Regions from separate parts of the Marinobacter sp. MDS2 genome, predicted to be linked through region 3. Evidence: predicted binding sites of a transcription regulator. Region 3 holds the regulator's gene; each other region holds the start of a gene.

The links. Region 3 encodes LexA, which represses DNA repair genes until DNA is damaged. Its sites were predicted from a motif close to CTGTNTNNNNANACAG; they were not measured.
Region 1: a site for LexA is predicted at 3,451-3,466, ahead of imuA (translesion DNA synthesis-associated protein ImuA). Genes of this name have one in related genera too.
Region 2: a site for LexA is predicted at 1,237-1,252, ahead of recA (recombinase RecA). Genes of this name have one in related genera too.

What each region holds. Positions count from the first base shown of each region.
Region 1 covers NZ_JAVAJF010000003.1:87,303-93,011, forward strand. The annotation lists gene Q9245_RS13630 (error-prone DNA polymerase) at 1-1,319, opposite strand, end outside; gene Q9245_RS13635 (DNA polymerase Y family protein) at 1,319-2,737, opposite strand; gene imuA (translesion DNA synthesis-associated protein ImuA) at 2,742-3,431, opposite strand; gene Q9245_RS13645 (hypothetical protein) at 3,680-4,000, shown strand; gene Q9245_RS13650 (acyloxyacyl hydrolase) at 4,170-4,628, shown strand; gene rlmF (23S rRNA (adenine(1618)-N(6))-methyltransferase RlmF) at 4,650-5,579, opposite strand; gene Q9245_RS13660 (DUF6435 family protein) at 5,670-5,709, opposite strand, start outside.
Region 2 covers NZ_JAVAJF010000002.1:381,306-387,014, forward strand. The annotation lists gene Q9245_RS12535 (FAD-dependent oxidoreductase) at 1-670, shown strand, start outside; gene Q9245_RS12540 (nicotinamide-nucleotide amidohydrolase family protein) at 685-1,185, shown strand; gene recA (recombinase RecA) at 1,352-2,398, shown strand; gene Q9245_RS12550 (flavodoxin family protein) at 2,421-2,882, shown strand; gene Q9245_RS12555 (Lon protease family protein) at 3,001-5,409, shown strand; gene fixJ (response regulator FixJ) at 5,448-5,709, shown strand, end outside.
Region 3 covers NZ_JAVAJF010000001.1:652,035-657,743, reverse strand. The annotation lists gene Q9245_RS03150 (gamma-glutamyl-gamma-aminobutyrate hydrolase family protein) at 1-783, opposite strand, end outside; gene Q9245_RS03155 (translocation/assembly module TamB domain-containing protein) at 1-16, shown strand, start outside; gene Q9245_RS03145 (amidoligase family protein) at 776-1,777, opposite strand; gene lexA (transcriptional repressor LexA) at 1,948-2,556, shown strand; gene Q9245_RS03135 (cell division inhibitor SulA) at 2,599-3,084, shown strand; gene Q9245_RS03130 (hypothetical protein) at 3,093-3,353, opposite strand; gene Q9245_RS03125 (DUF6586 family protein) at 3,417-3,917, opposite strand; gene Q9245_RS03120 (DUF1329 domain-containing protein) at 4,123-5,481, shown strand; gene Q9245_RS03115 (SOS cell division inhibitor) at 5,577-5,709, shown strand, end outside.

The sequences.
Region 1 (5,709 bases), on a different contig from region 3:
TTTTCCACCAAGGCAGCATCGAACCCCAGCGCTTTGCCAACATCCCGAATGGCACTGCGTGGCCGATACCGAATCACCGTTGCAGCCAGCGCAGCTCGCTCGCGACCGTAGCGTTGGTAAATATACTGGATGACCTCTTCACGCCGTTGGTGCTCGAAATCCACATCGATATCGGGCGGTTCGTCCCGATCTTTGGAGATAAAGCGTTCAAACAGCAGTTCGACCTTGGCGGGATTTACCTCAGTAATACCCAGGCAGTAACAGACCGCCGAGTTAGCTGCAGAGCCTCGCCCCTGACAGAAAATGCCTTGGCTTCGGGCAAACGCGACTATGTCGTGGATGGTCAGAAAGTAGTGCTCATACCGCATCTCCGAAATCAGCCCCAACTCTTTGCGAATCAACGCCTGAACTTTCAAAGGCGTGCCAGTGGGGTATCGTCGGCGCTCGCCTTTTTGGGTCAGGCGCTTCAAAAGGCCGGCAGGTGTTTCACCTGCTGGCACTAAATCGGGCGGGTATTCGTAGCGCAGGCTGCCGGGTTCGAACTGACAGACGTTGGCAATCCGGACGGTTTCGCGTAACCAGCTTTCCGGAAAGAGTTTTTGCAGCACAGAGAGAGGGCGAAGATATCGCTCTCCATTCTGAAACAGGCAGTGCCCGGCCTTCTCCAGGGATGTGTGGTTGCGCAGGGCGGTGAGAACGTCTTGTAAGGGCTGCCTGTCCCGGCTGTGCATGTGCACTTCGCCGGTGGCGACCACCGGGATGCGTAAGTGATCGGCCAATTCGCGGATTCGGGCCAGTTGCAGTTCCTCTCCAACCTCCAGAGAGCGGCTGGCGGCAACCCGCAATCGCTGCTCAAATAGTCGCAATAGCCATTCACCGCAACCGATGGCTTCGGGAAGCGGAGTGAGCTCAGCGGTGGGTGGTAACCACAAGCAAAAACAGTGGTCCAGTTCGTGGGTTTCGATATCCCGTGCGAAAAGCTGGTAGTGACCTTTTTCAGCCCGGCGCCGGCCCGTGGTGATCAGTTTGCACAGCTGACCATAACCCTGTCGGTCTTTGGCCAACAGGATAAAACGAGGAGCAGTAGAGCCGCTGGGAGCATCATTTAACTCAAACCAACTGCCGGTAATGAGCTTTACGGGGCTATCTTTCAACGCGGCCCAGGCTCTGGGAATACCGGCTACAGAACACGCATCGGTGATCGCGATGGCGCTATAGCCTAGCTCTAATGCCCGTTCGGCTAGCTCGTGGGGGTGCGAAGCCCCGGTCAGAAAAGTGAAATTACTGAAGCAGAAAAGTTCTGCATAGCCCGCGGCCATTAGCCAAACCACCCGTGGATGAACCATCCATCCTGGTGATCACGGAATACCCACGCCAGCTCACCACCCGGCAGCTGAGCAATGTAATAATCCCGGTGAACCCGCTGGCCATCCCACCAACCACTGCTGATGCGCTCCGGGCCGGAGAGCCAGTGCGAGGGGGTTTGGGTCAGAGGTTCGGGCCCTTTAAGCAACCATAAAGGGCGGTGGGGGAAAGGGGCTGACTCCGTTGCACGCTGTTTTGTGGGTTTGCGCACAGCATTGGCAGACCAGGCGCATTCCGGCCGATGATCCTCGGAAGGCGCAAGTTGTTTCAGTGCCTGATCGCCCAGCCGGGCTTGAAGCCGGCTGATCAACGTGTGCCAGGCTTCGTTCAGATCCTGTGTTTCGCCCAGTAAATCCTGCCCCGTTGGCGCCGCCCGGCCGGTAAATCGCTTGACGGTGAACGTCAGCGCAGTGACCGGCGCACTCAAGGGTTGCTGGTCAAGCTTCAGACGAATCAGCTTTAAAAACACCTCTGCCCGATGCTCGGGCCCGGTGGTTCGGATTCGAAGACGTGTTGGTTCTTGATGGCGATGTTGCAGCGAGAGCAGCAGGGTGTCGGTATCTTGCTGGCGCCAGCAAAGATCTTCCTCCAGTTCTGCCAGAATTCGCTGCAATGAAAATAAGAGCCCTTGAGTATGCTCCACCTCCTGAATGAAATCCGCCCGATGCCGGAACGTATGAGGTGGCTGCCAAGGTGTTTTCGGGTCTGCCCGGGTTCCCTGAATTTTCTGCACCGTGCTTAGCAGTTCTGGTGAGAGTCGCCGTGCTAGCTCAGGAGCGGGTAGGGCGAATACATCATCAAGAGTGCACAGCCCCAAACGCTGAAGACGGGTGCAGGACTTTTTATCGAAACCGGCGGCCTGCAGTGGCAGGGTACCAAGTGCCGTCATGATGTGGCGTTTGTCATCGGTACATTCGCCTTTGCCCGTGAGGGCCAATAAGCGCGCGGTCAGTGGCGTGTGGCCGATGGCGATCCAGGCGGTGAGCTGACGCTCGGTTAACGCTTGTTCTACGGTTTGCCAGATGGCTGGCAGCCCGCCGTACAATTTTTGCAGACTACTGACTTCAGCCCAAAGACCATCGGGTGGTGCCAGGGTGATGTGTGCGGCGTAGTGGTACAGCCAGCGCGCCTGGTCTTCCAGAAGCCAGGCTTCCTGCTTCGGATTTGCTTGCATAATGTGCAGGTCAGGCGCCAGACCCAGTGCGGTTTTCAGGCGCATGCCTACCTCAACGCCTAATGCCTGCGCTGTGGCACAAGCTTGCGTAACGGCTTGCCCTGAGCCATCCACAACCACAAGAGCTCCCGCAGCCTCTTGATTGCGGTGGATGTGGTCCAGCAACAGGTGGGGGAAGTGCAGATATAGCCAAAGCATAAGGTTACCGCATAGCCTCAGCCCACGGCCCCTGAATCACACGGGAGGAATTCTGGCTGGCAAGGTTGGCCCGGTGCCCGATTGCCAAAGAGCAACGCTGGCCGGGCCAGCTGCCTCGGCGCTTTATGATGTTGATCTTGAGTTCCTGGTGCTCATCCGGAACAAGCTCCAGCCGTAAAGCGGCCGGAGAATTCTGTTCAATATGGCGGCGGCTACGAAAAAGCACACACACATTACCGCCGGCTTCCGAGGCTAGCTGCAATCGGCGCACATCGCGGCTGGCCAACGTGCCAGGCCAGGCTAAAACCAACCCGGTAACCGGTGAACGAAGGCAGTTTTCGAGCGTCCACAAAAAGTCGTTCTGATCTTGAGTTGTGACCATTACCAAATGATCCAGATCAACCCCCTCCCGGGCCAAAGCGGGCGCATAGGGGGTGTGTGGCGGGTTTAGCCAGAAGATGGTTTTGCCTTCACTAGACACTCGCTGCATGAGTGGCAACACAAGATGCAGTTCGCCAATACCGCAGCTATCCAGCAAACATTCACTCAACGCACCCTTAGGCCAGCCAAGCCCGCCGAGTTGATTGTCCAGCGACGGGTATCCCGTGGGTTCCGCAGGCTGGGTGGTCTTCTTATGCTGGTGGCCCTGCCACACGCGGGCATCTTGAAGAAGGCTGCTCAGCAATTCGCTCATGGGGAAAAATCTCTAGATACTGTTTATATGTACAGTATTCTTAAGAGGGCAGGATTTCAACAAATTGGTGCGATTGTTTTGTTCTAAAATGTTTTGTTGATAGCACTGAGAACTTCAGATTTGCCTCTGGTCAGCGTTTGACTATCTCAGGGGGCTGTGTTTATGCTCGAGTAAGCACGGTACGTCCCGATTCCTTGGAAAACCCTGACTCAATCAAAGGTTTCTTATAAATCGAACAGGAGTCCAATATGACCAGCCGCTTGATCAAGAAGATGCTCGATGATTGGGAGCAACGTTCAACCCATGTCAAAGAGCAGGTCAGTACCAAGGTTGTTCTCAATAAGACAGACCTGATTAAGGTTGAAGCACTTGCCGAGACTTATAAATTACCTGCCGGTGATTTGCTTGCTAACATAATCAGCACCGCGTTGCTGCAAATCGAAGAGCAAATGCCCTATGTGGCTGGCGATAAGGTGATTCGCGTTGAAGAGGGTAATCCCATTTACGAAGATGTGGGGCGCACACCCGACTATATGGCTGCAAAAGCCAAGCTGGAAACTAAGCAATAACTAACGTCTGTATAGGACGTGAGGCACAACCCTTATTCACAATCCGCGGGGGCTGCCAGCAATGGTTTCTTGTCGCCATTTCTTTCGTTTCGTGCTGCCATTGGTCATCTGCTGGTTACTTCATTCAGCCCCGAGCTACGCGGAAGATCTGGAGTTGCAGAGTCTCAGTGTGCGTGCACGGGTTTCAGAGAAGACATTGCTTGGAGAAGACGCACCGGAAGACTTTAAGGAATACGATGTGTCGGCAGTTTTCCATTTACCCTGGAACAGCTATTTTGCTTCTGGCTGGGGTGTGGGTAGCCGCTTAATGGCCAGCGGAGGAATGCTGCGGGGCGCGGGTAAAAATGCGCTCGTTGTTTCGCTCATTCCGGAATTGACGCTAGGCAGTGAGAACGGTCGTTTTGTCCTGGACCTGGGCGCAGGAGGTGCTTTGTTCAGCAGGTGGCGTTTTGGTACCCAGGATTTTGGTGGGCCTTTTCAGTTTGCCCTGACCTCGGGCGTCACTTTTCCGCTTATTAGAAATCTGGGACTGGGGTATCGCTTCCTGCATTATTCCGATGCCAGCGTTAATGGATCTGATACGACTGGAGCGGATTTCCACATGATCGAACTTAGCTACCGATTTTGACCTTCGTTTCGCAGGCTGGGCTTAGATGAATGTCCAGGCCAGCACCCGTGTAACCTTGTTTCCCTGTTTCATTTCTATTTCCCGGATATCAACCGCGCCGAGCTTGCGAATCAACTTTTTTGCGGGCTTAACGTTATCGGCCTTTGAAACCAGGCTGGTAAACCATCGGCATTGAGTTGAATACGCGTGGCTTTCTTTAATGAGCTTTTTGAGAAACAGCTGTTCGCCGCCTTTGCACCAAAGCTCTGCTCCCATGCCGCCGAAATTCAGAGTAGGGGATTGGCTTTGGGCTTTTTGTTCACCGCGGCTACGAGCCAGGTTATTAAGCTTGAGTTGGCTCCCTTTCAGGGCTTCATCGAGCGAGGCATGAAACGGCGGGTTGCATACGCTGATGTCAAAGAATTCTCCCGCTTGAATAATTCCTTCAAAAATGTGGTTTTTATCGGGCTGTATGCGCAGTGAAATCTGTTCTTTGAGTGATGGGTTGCGGGCGATGATTTCGGACACGTTCGCCAGCGACTGGGTGTTGATGTCACTGCCGACACATTGCCAGCCGTATATCTGGCAGGCCAATAGCGGGTAAATCCCGTTCGCACCCGTGCCAATATCCAGCAGCTTGATATTGGTTTTTTCAAGCCCGGGCAAGTCGGCTACGTAATGGATGTAGTCGGCCCGGCCCGGGATGGGAGGGCAAAGTGCACCTTCAGGAATATCCCAGCCGCCGATGTCGTAATGGTGGCTTAGCAACGCGGCGTTGAGGGTTTTTACCGCCAGGGGGGTTGCGAAGTCGATGGACAGGTTGCCGTGAGCATTTGGTTTTACATAAGGCGCTAATGCCGGGTGTTTTTTTACCAGAGCCGGGAAATCGTAGCCTTGGTTGTGCAAGTTCCTTGGGTGCAGGTTCTTGCGAACAGGTTTGGCTTGGTTTTTACGTCGATGATGGCTGCTCACAGTAATCGGCCCGGGGCTTTGGAATTGAATGTAGACTGGGTCTGGCTTCGGGCCCAATTATAAGCTGCGTTTGTCAGTCCTCCAATTGCGTTAGGTGTTCGGCGACTCAATCTGCTGAATCTGCTTATAA
Region 2 (5,709 bases), on a different contig from region 3:
TGCCAAGGGCGCGCACATAGCACTGGTGGGAGGTGGTGCTGCGGGGGCCGAACTGGCGATGGCCGTCGCACATGCCGGGCGAGCGGGTGCGACAGCGCCGGCCAAGGTAAGTTTGATAACCGGTAATCAGGGGCTTTTGCCGGATTTTCGTCCGCGCATCCGTAAGTTGGCCCACAACAAGCTGGCAGCACTGGGCATAGAGGTGGTTGAGCAGCGTGCGGAAGCGGCGGGCCATGATCTGGTCCTGACTGACGGCGTGACTATGCGCCCGGATCTGGTTATGGCTGCAACCGGTTCAGAGGCTTTTTCCTTTCTGGCAACAAGCGGGTTGGCGGTGGACGCCCAAGGGTTTGTGTTGGTGAATGAGCATCAACAAAGCCTCTCCCATCCGGAAGTGTTTGCTGCAGGCGATGTCTGCAGTCGTTTGGATCAATCACTAAACCGGTCGGGTGTGCACGCGGTTCGCACGGCACCGGTGCTGGCGGCGAATCTGCGCGCCGCGACAGAATCGGGTGAATTCACGGCCTTTCAGCCGCGAACCAATACGTTGTACCTTCTTTCTTGTGGCGACAAAACCGCGATAGGCAGTTACGGCCCGTTCGCTTTTTCCGGGCAGTGGGTCTGGCGTTTGAAAGACAAAATTGATCGCAGGTTTGTGGGTGGTTTCTAATGGGAGATAGAGCGATGCAGGCATCAGATCTGGCGCTTGAACAGGCCGGTAATGCGCTGGCCGAGCTGCTGGAGCAGCAGGGGCGAACGATGGCGACCGCCGAGAGTTGCACCGGTGGCTGGGTGGCCAAAGTTTTGACCGATAGGGCGGGTTCTTCGGCGTATTTGATGGCAGGACTGGTGACCTACAGCAACGAATCCAAGCAGGCCATTCTTGGCGTAGAGGCCTCTTCGTTGGATGCGTATGGTGCTGTGAGTGAAGTGGTGGTCCGCCAGATGGTTGCCGGTGCGATCAGAGTTGCAGGTGTCGATGTGGCCGTGGCAATCAGTGGCATTGCCGGCCCCGGGGGTGGCAGCGAGTCAAAGCCTGTTGGTACTGTCTGGTTTGCATGGGGAACCGGAGACGGGAGAGTGGAGGCCAGCGTGAAACGTTTTGATGGTGACCGTGAACAGGTGCGGCGCCAGGCGGTTTTGTATGTCCTGCAAGGGGTTACGAAGTTTCTACGAAAGCTGTGATGTTTTTCGCTTGAGCGGGGGTTGGTCTCTGCCAACGCTTATGTTTTAATACTGTTCAAATATACAGGAAAAGCGCTGGATAGCTTCCAGTTCTTTCTTTCGAATATCGGTGCTGACCACAAACGTTTTCAGGGTCGGCCGCGCAGGTAAACAAGGTGAGGCAATAATGGAAGATAACCGCAAGAAAGCACTCAGCGCAGCATTGGGCCAGATTGAGCGTCAGTTCGGCAAAGGTGCCGTGATGAAAATGGGTGACCAGCCCCGCGAAGCCATCCCTGCGGTATCTACCGGTTCCCTGGGGTTGGATGTGGCTTTGGGTATAGGTGGCTTGCCTTATGGCCGGATTGTTGAAATTTACGGCCCGGAAAGCTCCGGTAAAACCACCCTGACCCTGCAGGTTATCGCAGAAGCCCAGAAGCAGGGCAAAACCTGCGCCTTTATCGATGCCGAGCATGCACTGGACCCAATCTACGCTGAAAAACTGGGGGTCAATGTAGACGATCTGCTGGTGTCACAGCCGGATACTGGCGAGCAGGCTCTGGAAATTGCCGATATGCTGGTGCGTTCCAACGCCATCGACGTGATCATTGTTGACTCGGTGGCGGCTTTGACGCCGAAGGCTGAAATTGAAGGCGAGATGGGTGACAGCCATGTGGGTCTTCAGGCGCGCCTGATGTCTCAAGCGCTGCGTAAGCTAACGGGTAACGTCAAGCATGCGAACTGTCTGATGGTGTTCATTAACCAGATTCGTATGAAGATCGGTGTCATGTTCGGTAGCCCCGAAACCACAACCGGTGGTAACGCGCTGAAATTCTATTCGTCTGTACGTCTGGATATTCGCCGTATTGGTGCGGTCAAAGACGGTGACGAAGTCGTCGGTAACGAAACCCGTGTTAAAGTTGTTAAGAACAAGGTGTCTCCGCCCTTCAGGCAGGCCGAGTTCCAGATCATGTACGGTAAGGGCATCTACCACATGGCTGAGGTGCTTGATATGGGCGTGAAGGAAGGCTTTGTTGATAAAGCGGGTGCCTGGTATGCCTACAATGGCGACAAAATCGGTCAGGGCAAGGCAAATGCCTGCAAATACCTGGAAGAGCATTTGGATGTGGCCCAGGAGATCGAGGCCAAAGTCCGCGACAAGCTAATGCCTAAGCCTGTGAAGAAAGAAGAGGTTGAGGCGGCACCGGCAGAGGCAAACGGCGAACTGCTTTAATCACAAGTGTAGGAGGTGAGTTATGAAACGGCTGCTTATTGTGGCTCATGCCCCATCTCCGAATACTTTGCGGTTGCGGGAGGCCGTTGCCAGCGGCGCCCGCCATCCGGATATTGAAACCGTTGAGGTGGTTGTAAAAGCGCCACTGGAAGCGGGGCCCGAGGATGTGCTGGCTTGTGATGCCATCATTCTCGGTACCACCGAAAACCTCGGCTATATGTCGGGAGCCCTCAAAGATTTCTTCGATCGAAGTTATTACCCCTGCCTTGAAGAGACCCAAGGTCTCCCTTTCGCTTTTTATATTCGTGCCGGGCACGATGGCACGGGCACGCGACGAGCCATAGAAAGTATCACCACAGGATTGCGGTGGAAGTTGGTTAACGAACCATTGACCTGTCGTGGCGAATACAAAGAAGAGTTTGCCGAACAGTGTGAAGAGTTAGGCATGTATGTTGCCGCCAGCCTGGATGCAGGCCTGGTGTAATGCCATCAGACAGTGCCAATTGGATAAAACCGGAAGTGATAGGCGACAGTCAGCAGCGCAACCACTACAATGCAGGGTTGTTTTTACTATTTGAAATCGACCTCGACGGGTACCAAACTTGAAGTCATTGCCGCTGCAACAGTTGTACAAATCCTGTGTTCTGAAAGACCTGCCCTTTAAAACTACCCGGCAATTGGAGCCACTGGCCGAAATCGTGGGCCAAAATCGCGCTGAAGAGGCCGTTCGCTTTGCGTTGGCCATGCCTCACGGTGGGTATAACGTGTACGCTGTTGGCCGAAACGGGCTGGGCAAGCGCACGATGATGCTGCGCTACCTCGAGCACCACACCGATACCAAACAGCAGATTCACGACTGGTGCTATGTCGCCAATTTCGATGAGCCCCGGAATCCCAAGCTGCTTAAACTCCCGGCGGGTATGGGGCATCAGCTCAAGCAGGACATGGACAAACTGATGTCCCGTTTGGTCAAAATGATTCCTCAGACGTTCGAAGGTGACGGTTTTCTCGAAAGAGCCGAAAGCCTGAAAAACGACTACGTCAAAATGCAGGAAGACGAACTGGAGAAGGTGGCCGCACAAGCACGGCGTAAGAAGGTGAGCCTCACCGTGACGACGCCGGGGGGATACCGGTTGGTGGCCATGAACGGTGATCAGCCTCATACACCTGAAAGTTTCAAAGAGTTGACCGACGCCCAGCGGGATAAATTTGAAGAGGTCATAAACAAGTTAGAGAAAAAACTGCGGCAAGCACTTCGTAAGTTGGCCGACTGGGAAATGGAGTACGCCGAAAAGCAGCAGGCGCTCAACCAGGAAACGCTGGAAGGTCTATCCGGGCATCAGTTTGACGAGCTGGAAGCCAAGTATGAAAAGCATTCGGATGTGGTTGCCTATCTGAAAACTGTGCGCAAAGACCTGGCAGAGAATCTCGATATCTTTCTGGAAGACGGCGAGGAGCAGGCGGCAATGGCCTATGCTTCGCTGGATAGAAAGGCTCCGCGTCGCTACCTGATCAACCTTCTGGTGCATCAAAGCAATCACGAAGTGCCTGTGGTGGTTGAAGAGAACCCCACTTACCACAGTCTGTTCGGCTATGTAGAGAACGTAACGTACAAGGGCACCGTATTCACGGATTTCTCATTGATTCGCCCGGGCAGTCTGCATCGCGCCAATGGTGGCTACCTCCTGATGGACGCCGAAAAGGTGCTTGAACAGCCCTTTGTATGGGATGCGCTGAAGCGTGCACTTCGATCTCATGCGATTGAGATTAACTCTCTCGAGCGGGAGCTGACCTTGTCGGGCACGATCTCGGTTGAGCCCGAAGCTGTTCCGCTGGATGTCAAAATTGTGCTTTTCGGGGATCGCGAAACCTGGATGCTGCTTCAGGAATACGATCCTGAGTTTGCAGAGCTGTTCAGAGTGACGGCAGATTTTGAAAATGAAATGTACCGCACCGTGGACAGTCAGGTGCAGTACGCCAAGTTTATTGCCAGCCTGGTTGTCGAGAAAAAGCTGCTGCACTGTAACGCCAAAGCGGTAGCCCGAATCATCGAGTACAGTGCGCGCAGGGCTGAGCATCAAGATCGGCTCTCGTTGCATGCTGCTGATATTGCCAACCTGCTTAGAGAGTCCGACTTCTGGGCGCGGCAGGCCGGTGCTCGTTTAATCAGTGATGTGCACGTGACTCGTGCACTGGAAAGTGCCCGCTACCGGGACAGCCGAATTCGGGATCATTTTTACGACTCCATTCGGGATGGTACAACGTTGGTGAGCACTACCGGCACCTGTGTGGGGCAGGTCAATGCACTATCGGTTTTATCGACAGGCGGTTTCGAATTCGGTTTGTCTAACCGGGTAACGGCGTCTTGTTACTATGGTGACGGGGAGATTATCGACATCGAGCGCGATGTGAAGCTGGGCGGGAACATTCACTCCAAAGGCGTGATGATTCTCAGTTCCTGGTTGTCCTCGCATTTCGCCATGAACGATCCGATGCATCTGTCTGCCAGTCTGACGTTCGAGCAGAATTATGGCGAGGTGGATGGTGACAGTGCGTCCTTGGCGGAACTGGTGGCTTTGATATCCACCTTGTCGGGCGTGCCTGTGCGTCAGGATTTAGCGATTACCGGATCGGTGAACCAGTTTGGTGAAGTGCAGCCCATTGGTGGGGTCAATGAGAAAATCGAAGGTTTCTTTACCACCTGTGAACTGAAAAGTGGCCTGACCGGCACGCAAGGCGTGATCATTCCTCACACCAATGTACAGAACCTGATGCTGGATAGTGAAGTGCTTCAGGCCGCCAAAGCCGGTAAGTTTTCAGTGTATCCGGTTGCCCGGGTCGAAGATGCGATTACACTGTTGTTGGGCAAGCCGGCCGGTAAAGCAGACAGCAAAGGCAGGTACCCTAAACAGAGCGTTTTTGGCATTATCCAGCAACGACTCGAAAAAATGCGTGAACATGAGCGCCAGGAACACGCTCGGGACGATCAGAAAGATCCGTCCATTCACTGAGTGGCCCCATAACAAAACGGACAGGAGAGTGAACTTTCATGACTGATACCCCGCAGACTGTGTATGTAGTAGAGGACGATGAAGCCGTCCGTGATTCACTGGCGCTGCTGCTTAAATCTGACAGCAAACCGGTGAAAACCTACGAAAATGCAGGCGCTTTCCTGAAAGATTATTCGGAAGAGATGGCTGGCTGCATCGTGCTGGATATCCGGATGCCTGGCATGGATGGCATGGAATTGCAGAAAAAACTCAACGAAAAGCATTCCATCTTGCCGATCATCTTCGTGACTGGTCATGGTG
Region 3 (5,709 bases):
TACCCGGGATTTTTGACGGCGATCGGCCCGCTCAATAACGCGGGGTGCCTCGTTATTCCATTGTGCGCTCTCGTTTTCAAGGCGTTGGAGTTTGCGTGCGCACGCGGCCTGAACAAAACGACCAAAAATACGTCGGTGACCGGCGTGGTAGAGCAGATATTCAGGGTGCCACTGCACGCCCATCAGCCATTGCTTGCCGGTGCTCTCGATTGCCTGAACAAACAAATCATTATCCACTGCAGTGACTCTGAGCCCCCGACCGAGGCGCTTGATCGCTTGGCTGTGAATTCGATTGGCGCCGATTCTCCAGCTGGGCATCAAGTCCGCTAACCGACTGCCTGCTACCAGGCTGACGGTTTGCAGTGGCAGCAACAACGGGCGGTGCCGGGTATTCACCCGAAGGGGGGTGACGTTCTGGCACAGCGACCCCCCGTGGAAAATGTTGATGAACTGTGCGCCGCGACAAATACCGAGTACAGGGATACCAATCGCCTCTGCCTGTTCGAGTAACCGATAGTCGGTGTCATCCCGTTGGGGATCGTATTTAGCCGTTACCTGGGGCTGTTGACCGTATCGGTCAGGGTGCACATGAGTACCGCCCGAGAGCACCAGCCCGTCCAGCAACGCAACGTTAATGCGAGATCCGGGGCGGATGTAGTGGGTGCGTGCGCCCGACAGGCGCAAACCGAGGCTGATTAGCCGCTGTGCCAGGCTTCTCCGGGCGGGGCCGCTGATACCAATCGTTAGCCCCGGAATATCGGTTTCGGTTTCCTTGTTAGACATAACCGTGTTCTTGGAGCCATTGCTGAGTGGTGTCAGCCCAGGAATGGGTCAGATTATGAAAACTCAATTCTTGAGCTTCCCGGTATTTTCTTCTGAGTGCCGCCAGATCCTGTGCGTTGTTGGCTAATTTCTCGAGCACCACCCAATCGTTCCATACACTGGAAAAATGCCAGTCTGGGTTGTCTATGTCGCAGTCAGGAAGCCGGTAATGCAGCGTCGGGCGGCTCTTTATGCGGGGGTCTTGCACATATTCGGCCAGATAGTCCGCATCGAGGTGAGCGAACAAAGGCAGTAAATCCAGAGCACGGTTACGGGTCGGATTGCTGTCGAGATAGTCCTTCATCAAACCTTTGAGGTCTGGTGCATAGCTATCCTGCATCAGTATTTCAGCGTATTTGGCGCTCCAGGGTTCGATGTAGGTGGTGAACTTACGGCTGATATCGATCTGATGCCGTGATTTCAGCCAATCGTACAGTGCTGCAAATGCCTGTAGATAACGCACAATTGTGCCGGGCTCCAAGTCTGGCAGCTCCGGGTTTAGTTGCAGGCCGAAGGCGAAATAGATCGCTTCCCGGCTACCCAGTGCGCCTAGGTCACGGAGCTCGTCCACAAGCGTTTCCATGATATGGAGTTTGGACAGCGGCAAAGGTGGGCCAACGATTTCCAGAGGCACAATTTTTTCAGCGGCGAAATCGATCGCATCCATCGCGTGAGAAGCCAACTCCCTTATGGAGGTGGGCAGGCCCTCATCGGCAAGGTTGAGGTCTTTGATCGGATCCGAATCCAGCTCGATCGTATAGTCACCATCTTCAGTTTTGATGCTTGTGACGTAACGGGACTGGAGTTCCGGCTTACCCCCTAACAGCCGACTGGCATGATCTATAAGTGCATCGTAACTAAGCCCGGACAGTTCGATTTCCACACCAACCTTGCGTTCGTTTCCATCCGTTGTTTGGGTGCTGACGGGCATATTGCTGAGTTTAGAAGAGCTCATAGTATGTCGTGGTTCCTTTAAAGACTTTGAGCGTAACCATAACACAGGGGTATGTCGTTTCACGTTACTGGCCATAAATGATCGGTTTCAGACTTTACACTGGATAAAACACTGTATATAGTCAAATCACTGTATAAAAAACCAGTCATCATTATCTGGAGTGTCCCAACATGAAACTAACCGCCAGGCAGTCCCAAGTACTGGATATTATCCGGCGCTATCTTGATGAGACTGGCTATCCGCCAACTCGTGCAGAGATTGCTGCGGAACTGGGCTTTCGTTCGGCAAATGCGGCTGAAGAGCACTTGCGGGCTCTGGCGCGTAAGGGCGCGATTGAAATGGTGCCCGGGGCCAGTCGCGGTATACGGCTGCCAGAAGCCGAGCCGGATTTGGGGTTGCCGGTGATTGGTCAGGTTGCTGCGGGTAGCCCGATTCTTGCCCAAGAACATGTCGAAGATCATTGTGCGCTTCAGCCTAGTTTCTTCTCACCTAAGGCGGATTATCTGCTACGTGTGCGGGGCATGAGCATGAAGGACATCGGCATTCTGGATGGCGACTTGCTGGCCGTCCACCGGACTCAAGATGTCCAGAATGGCCAGATCGTTATCGCTCGTGTGGGTGATGAAGTCACCGTTAAGCGGTTCCGTAAGGAAGGCAATAAGGTTTGGTTGATTGCCGAAAACGAAGAGTTTAGCCCCATCGAAGTAGATCTGGCAGAGCAAGAGCTCTTTATAGAAGGTCTGGGTGTTGGTGTCATCCGGCGCTCAGAGCTGCACTGATAGCTGAAAAATCGACATGTGAACAACGCAGGTAGGTGAGTGATGGAACAGTTGAGCTTCAATAATACTATGGCGTTTCAACCCGCGGCTGTGGTCTCTGCACAGGCCGCTTCATCCCATTACCACAGACCTGAGTCTCGTCGTTCCAAATCGGGATCCGGGCAGGCGGGTTTTGGTGGTAATGTTACCGAGATCATTCTGCCGGAAGGTCAGGTTGAGAATTTCCAGCTACTGCTGCCCATGTTGACTCAGTTGAACCAGGAAAAGCGTTGGCTGGCCTGGATAGACCCACCTCAGTCATTGGTAGGCAAGTGGCAGAATATGCATGGCATTGTAACCGGAGAGATTCTGGTGCTGCGGTCTACGCCCGAAATTCCGGCTCAACAACTGGCGGAGTTAGCGCTGGGCGCGGGCACCTGCCATGCCGTGGTGTTGTGGACCAACAAACTGGCGCGCTCTGCCTTTGAATCGCTTCAAAAGGCATCCGCGAAAGGGAATAGCCACGGAGTGGTGCTGCGCCAGAGATAGTGAGTCTGTTAGTGGATCGTATAGTGAGGTTGAGCGTCGCCAAAGTCGCCTTCCTCGTCGCCCCAGTCAACTTCTTCAGAAATGGTTCCGGTTGCTTCAATGCCTGCGGCTATCATGGCTTTTGCGATGCTCATGTCGCGGTCAGCCATCATTTCTTTCGCTTCGGGAGAGAAGGAAATGCGGACCAGCGGCGCGGCATCGTCATCAACGCGCCGTAAAGCGTAGTCGCCGTTCGGCAGTTCAACAATTTCAAAAAACGATGGTGACATTCTTTAGGCCTTTGCTTGGTGCGATTTATTCGTGATTCGTGCTTAGTGGCTTGGAAAAGGTAATTACCACTCGTTATGTCTGTTCTCTACGGCTCGGGCAAATTCGGTCATGGCTGTCAGGGTGTCATTCAGGCTCTTGGCCGAGCGATCCGCTACATCCTCTGCTGAAACCGCAATGATGTTGTCGGCAGATACGGTCTTTTTCGGCGTGGGCGGCTGCTTTAACGCTTTTTCAAGGTGCGAAAGATGGTTCCACCAGCTGGACGGCGTGCTTTGAAGTATTTCCAGATCCGCGAGATCCTGGGTTTCGTAGGGGATTCTGGTCCTAAGCTCTTCGAGAGGCAGCGGCTCTGAGTCTTTTTGCTGATGATGCTGTGCAATCATCACCAGCAAGGTACGTCTTGCTCGAAGCAGCAGTTCGACCGTGCCCTGAATTATTGCTTCGTTCAGCATGGTGCTTTGGGGGTTAACTTGAGCCTGGTCAATGGTTTGGTTTAGCTGTGAGAGTAAAGTCTTGGCCAGATTCAGTTTCTGGGAAGTCAGTGAATACCATTGAGACGCCATAGTTGACCCGTTCAGGATTAAGCCGATCCAGATAAATTAGCCGCCCAGTGTATCATTTTTAAGCAGACAATTCTTTCCCTCTGTGGTTTGTGCGTAGACACAAGAAACTACAAAGATTTCCTTGAAACGATCGTTTGAATTTGGCAAAAAGGGCCACTTGGAGCAGCGTGTGGATGCTCAAAAGATCATTGTTGGAGAATAAGGAATGCGAAACCGATTGTTGGCAGCGTTCACCATTGCTGCGTTGAGTATGTCCGGTGCCGCGTGGGCCAAGGTGGCTCCTGAGGAAGCTAAGCGGTTAAAGAGCGAATTAACACCGGTCGGCGCGGTTAGGGCAGCCAACGATGCCGGCACTATCCCTGCTTGGCAGGGAGGTTTGGCAACGCCTCCAGCGAATTGGGAAGAGGGAGAGGTTGAAGTTAATCCGTTTCCCGAAGACGAACCTCTGTTCGTTGTTACCCGGGACAATCTGGAACTGTATCGGGACAAGTTGACGGATGGCCACATCCAGATGCTCGAACAGTATGGTCCCAACTTCTTTATGCCGGTCTATAAAACACGCCGGACGGCTGCCTTTCCCGAAGAGGTCTATCAAAAATCCTACGAGAACGCCTTGAGTGCCGAGCTGTTGGATAACGGCAACGGTGTTCGAAAGACCATCATGACCAGCCCTTTCCCGATCCCGAAAAACGGTTTGGAGGTGATCTGGAATCACATTCTCCGGTACCGGGGAGAAGAAGTATCGTTCCGAAGTGGCGCAGCCACACCTCAGCGCGACGGGTCATTCAACCCGGTGGTTAACCAGTACGATTATTATTTCGCGTACAGCCGCCCCGGGGCGGATCTGGCCGACATCGACAACAAGATATTCTTCCTGAAAACAGACACTTTGGCGCCCAGTACCTTGGCCGGCACGATTACCCTTGTGCACGAGACCCTCGATCAGGTGCGCTCACCTCGCTTGGCGTGGCGGTATGACTCCGGCTCCCGCCGTCTGCGTCGTTCGCCCAACCTGGCCTACGAAACGGATCTGCCGAATTCCTCGTCGTTGCGATCAGTGGATCAGAAGGACATGTATAACGGGGCCCCGAATCAATACGACTGGGAACTCAAGGGAAAACGTGAACTTTTGGTGCCGTATAACGCCTATAAGTTGCACGATAGCGATGTTCGTCCGAAAGACGTTATCCGCGCAAATCATATTAACCAGCAGCTGGCCCGCTATGAGCTGCACCGGGTTTGGGTGGTAGAAGCGAAGCGCCGGACCGGTATCCAGCATATCTACGCTCGCCGCGTATTCTACATCGATGAGGACAGTTGGCAGATTCTGGCGTCGGAAGAGTACGACGACAAAGGCGAATTGTGGCGGGTTTCCGAAGCACATAACATCAGCTATTACAGTCAGCCTGTGTTCTGGACTACTATGGAAATGACGTACGATCTGAAAGCTCAGCGTTATTACATTGACGGTCTGGATGACGGCTACCCGGCTTACGATTTCTCGCCCGGGTATCGTCGAAACGAATTTACGGCTTCCGCTGCCCGTCGGGCCGCTCGCCGTTAAGTTGCTACCTCAAGCCGCGACCCGGCCGGGGAGCGGCTGCCTTGCTGGTTTCGCCAGATCTTTTTTTGCATCAATCTTAAATAGGTGGCCCTGTGGTGACTAATCCTGATGTGCTCCTTGCGGATCTCGATTCATTGCACGAACAACTCGAAGCGGCGTTAGTGGCTGAAGATTGGGAGGCGTTGATCGCTCTCAATCAACAGGTGAAACCCGTTGTCGCTCCTTTAA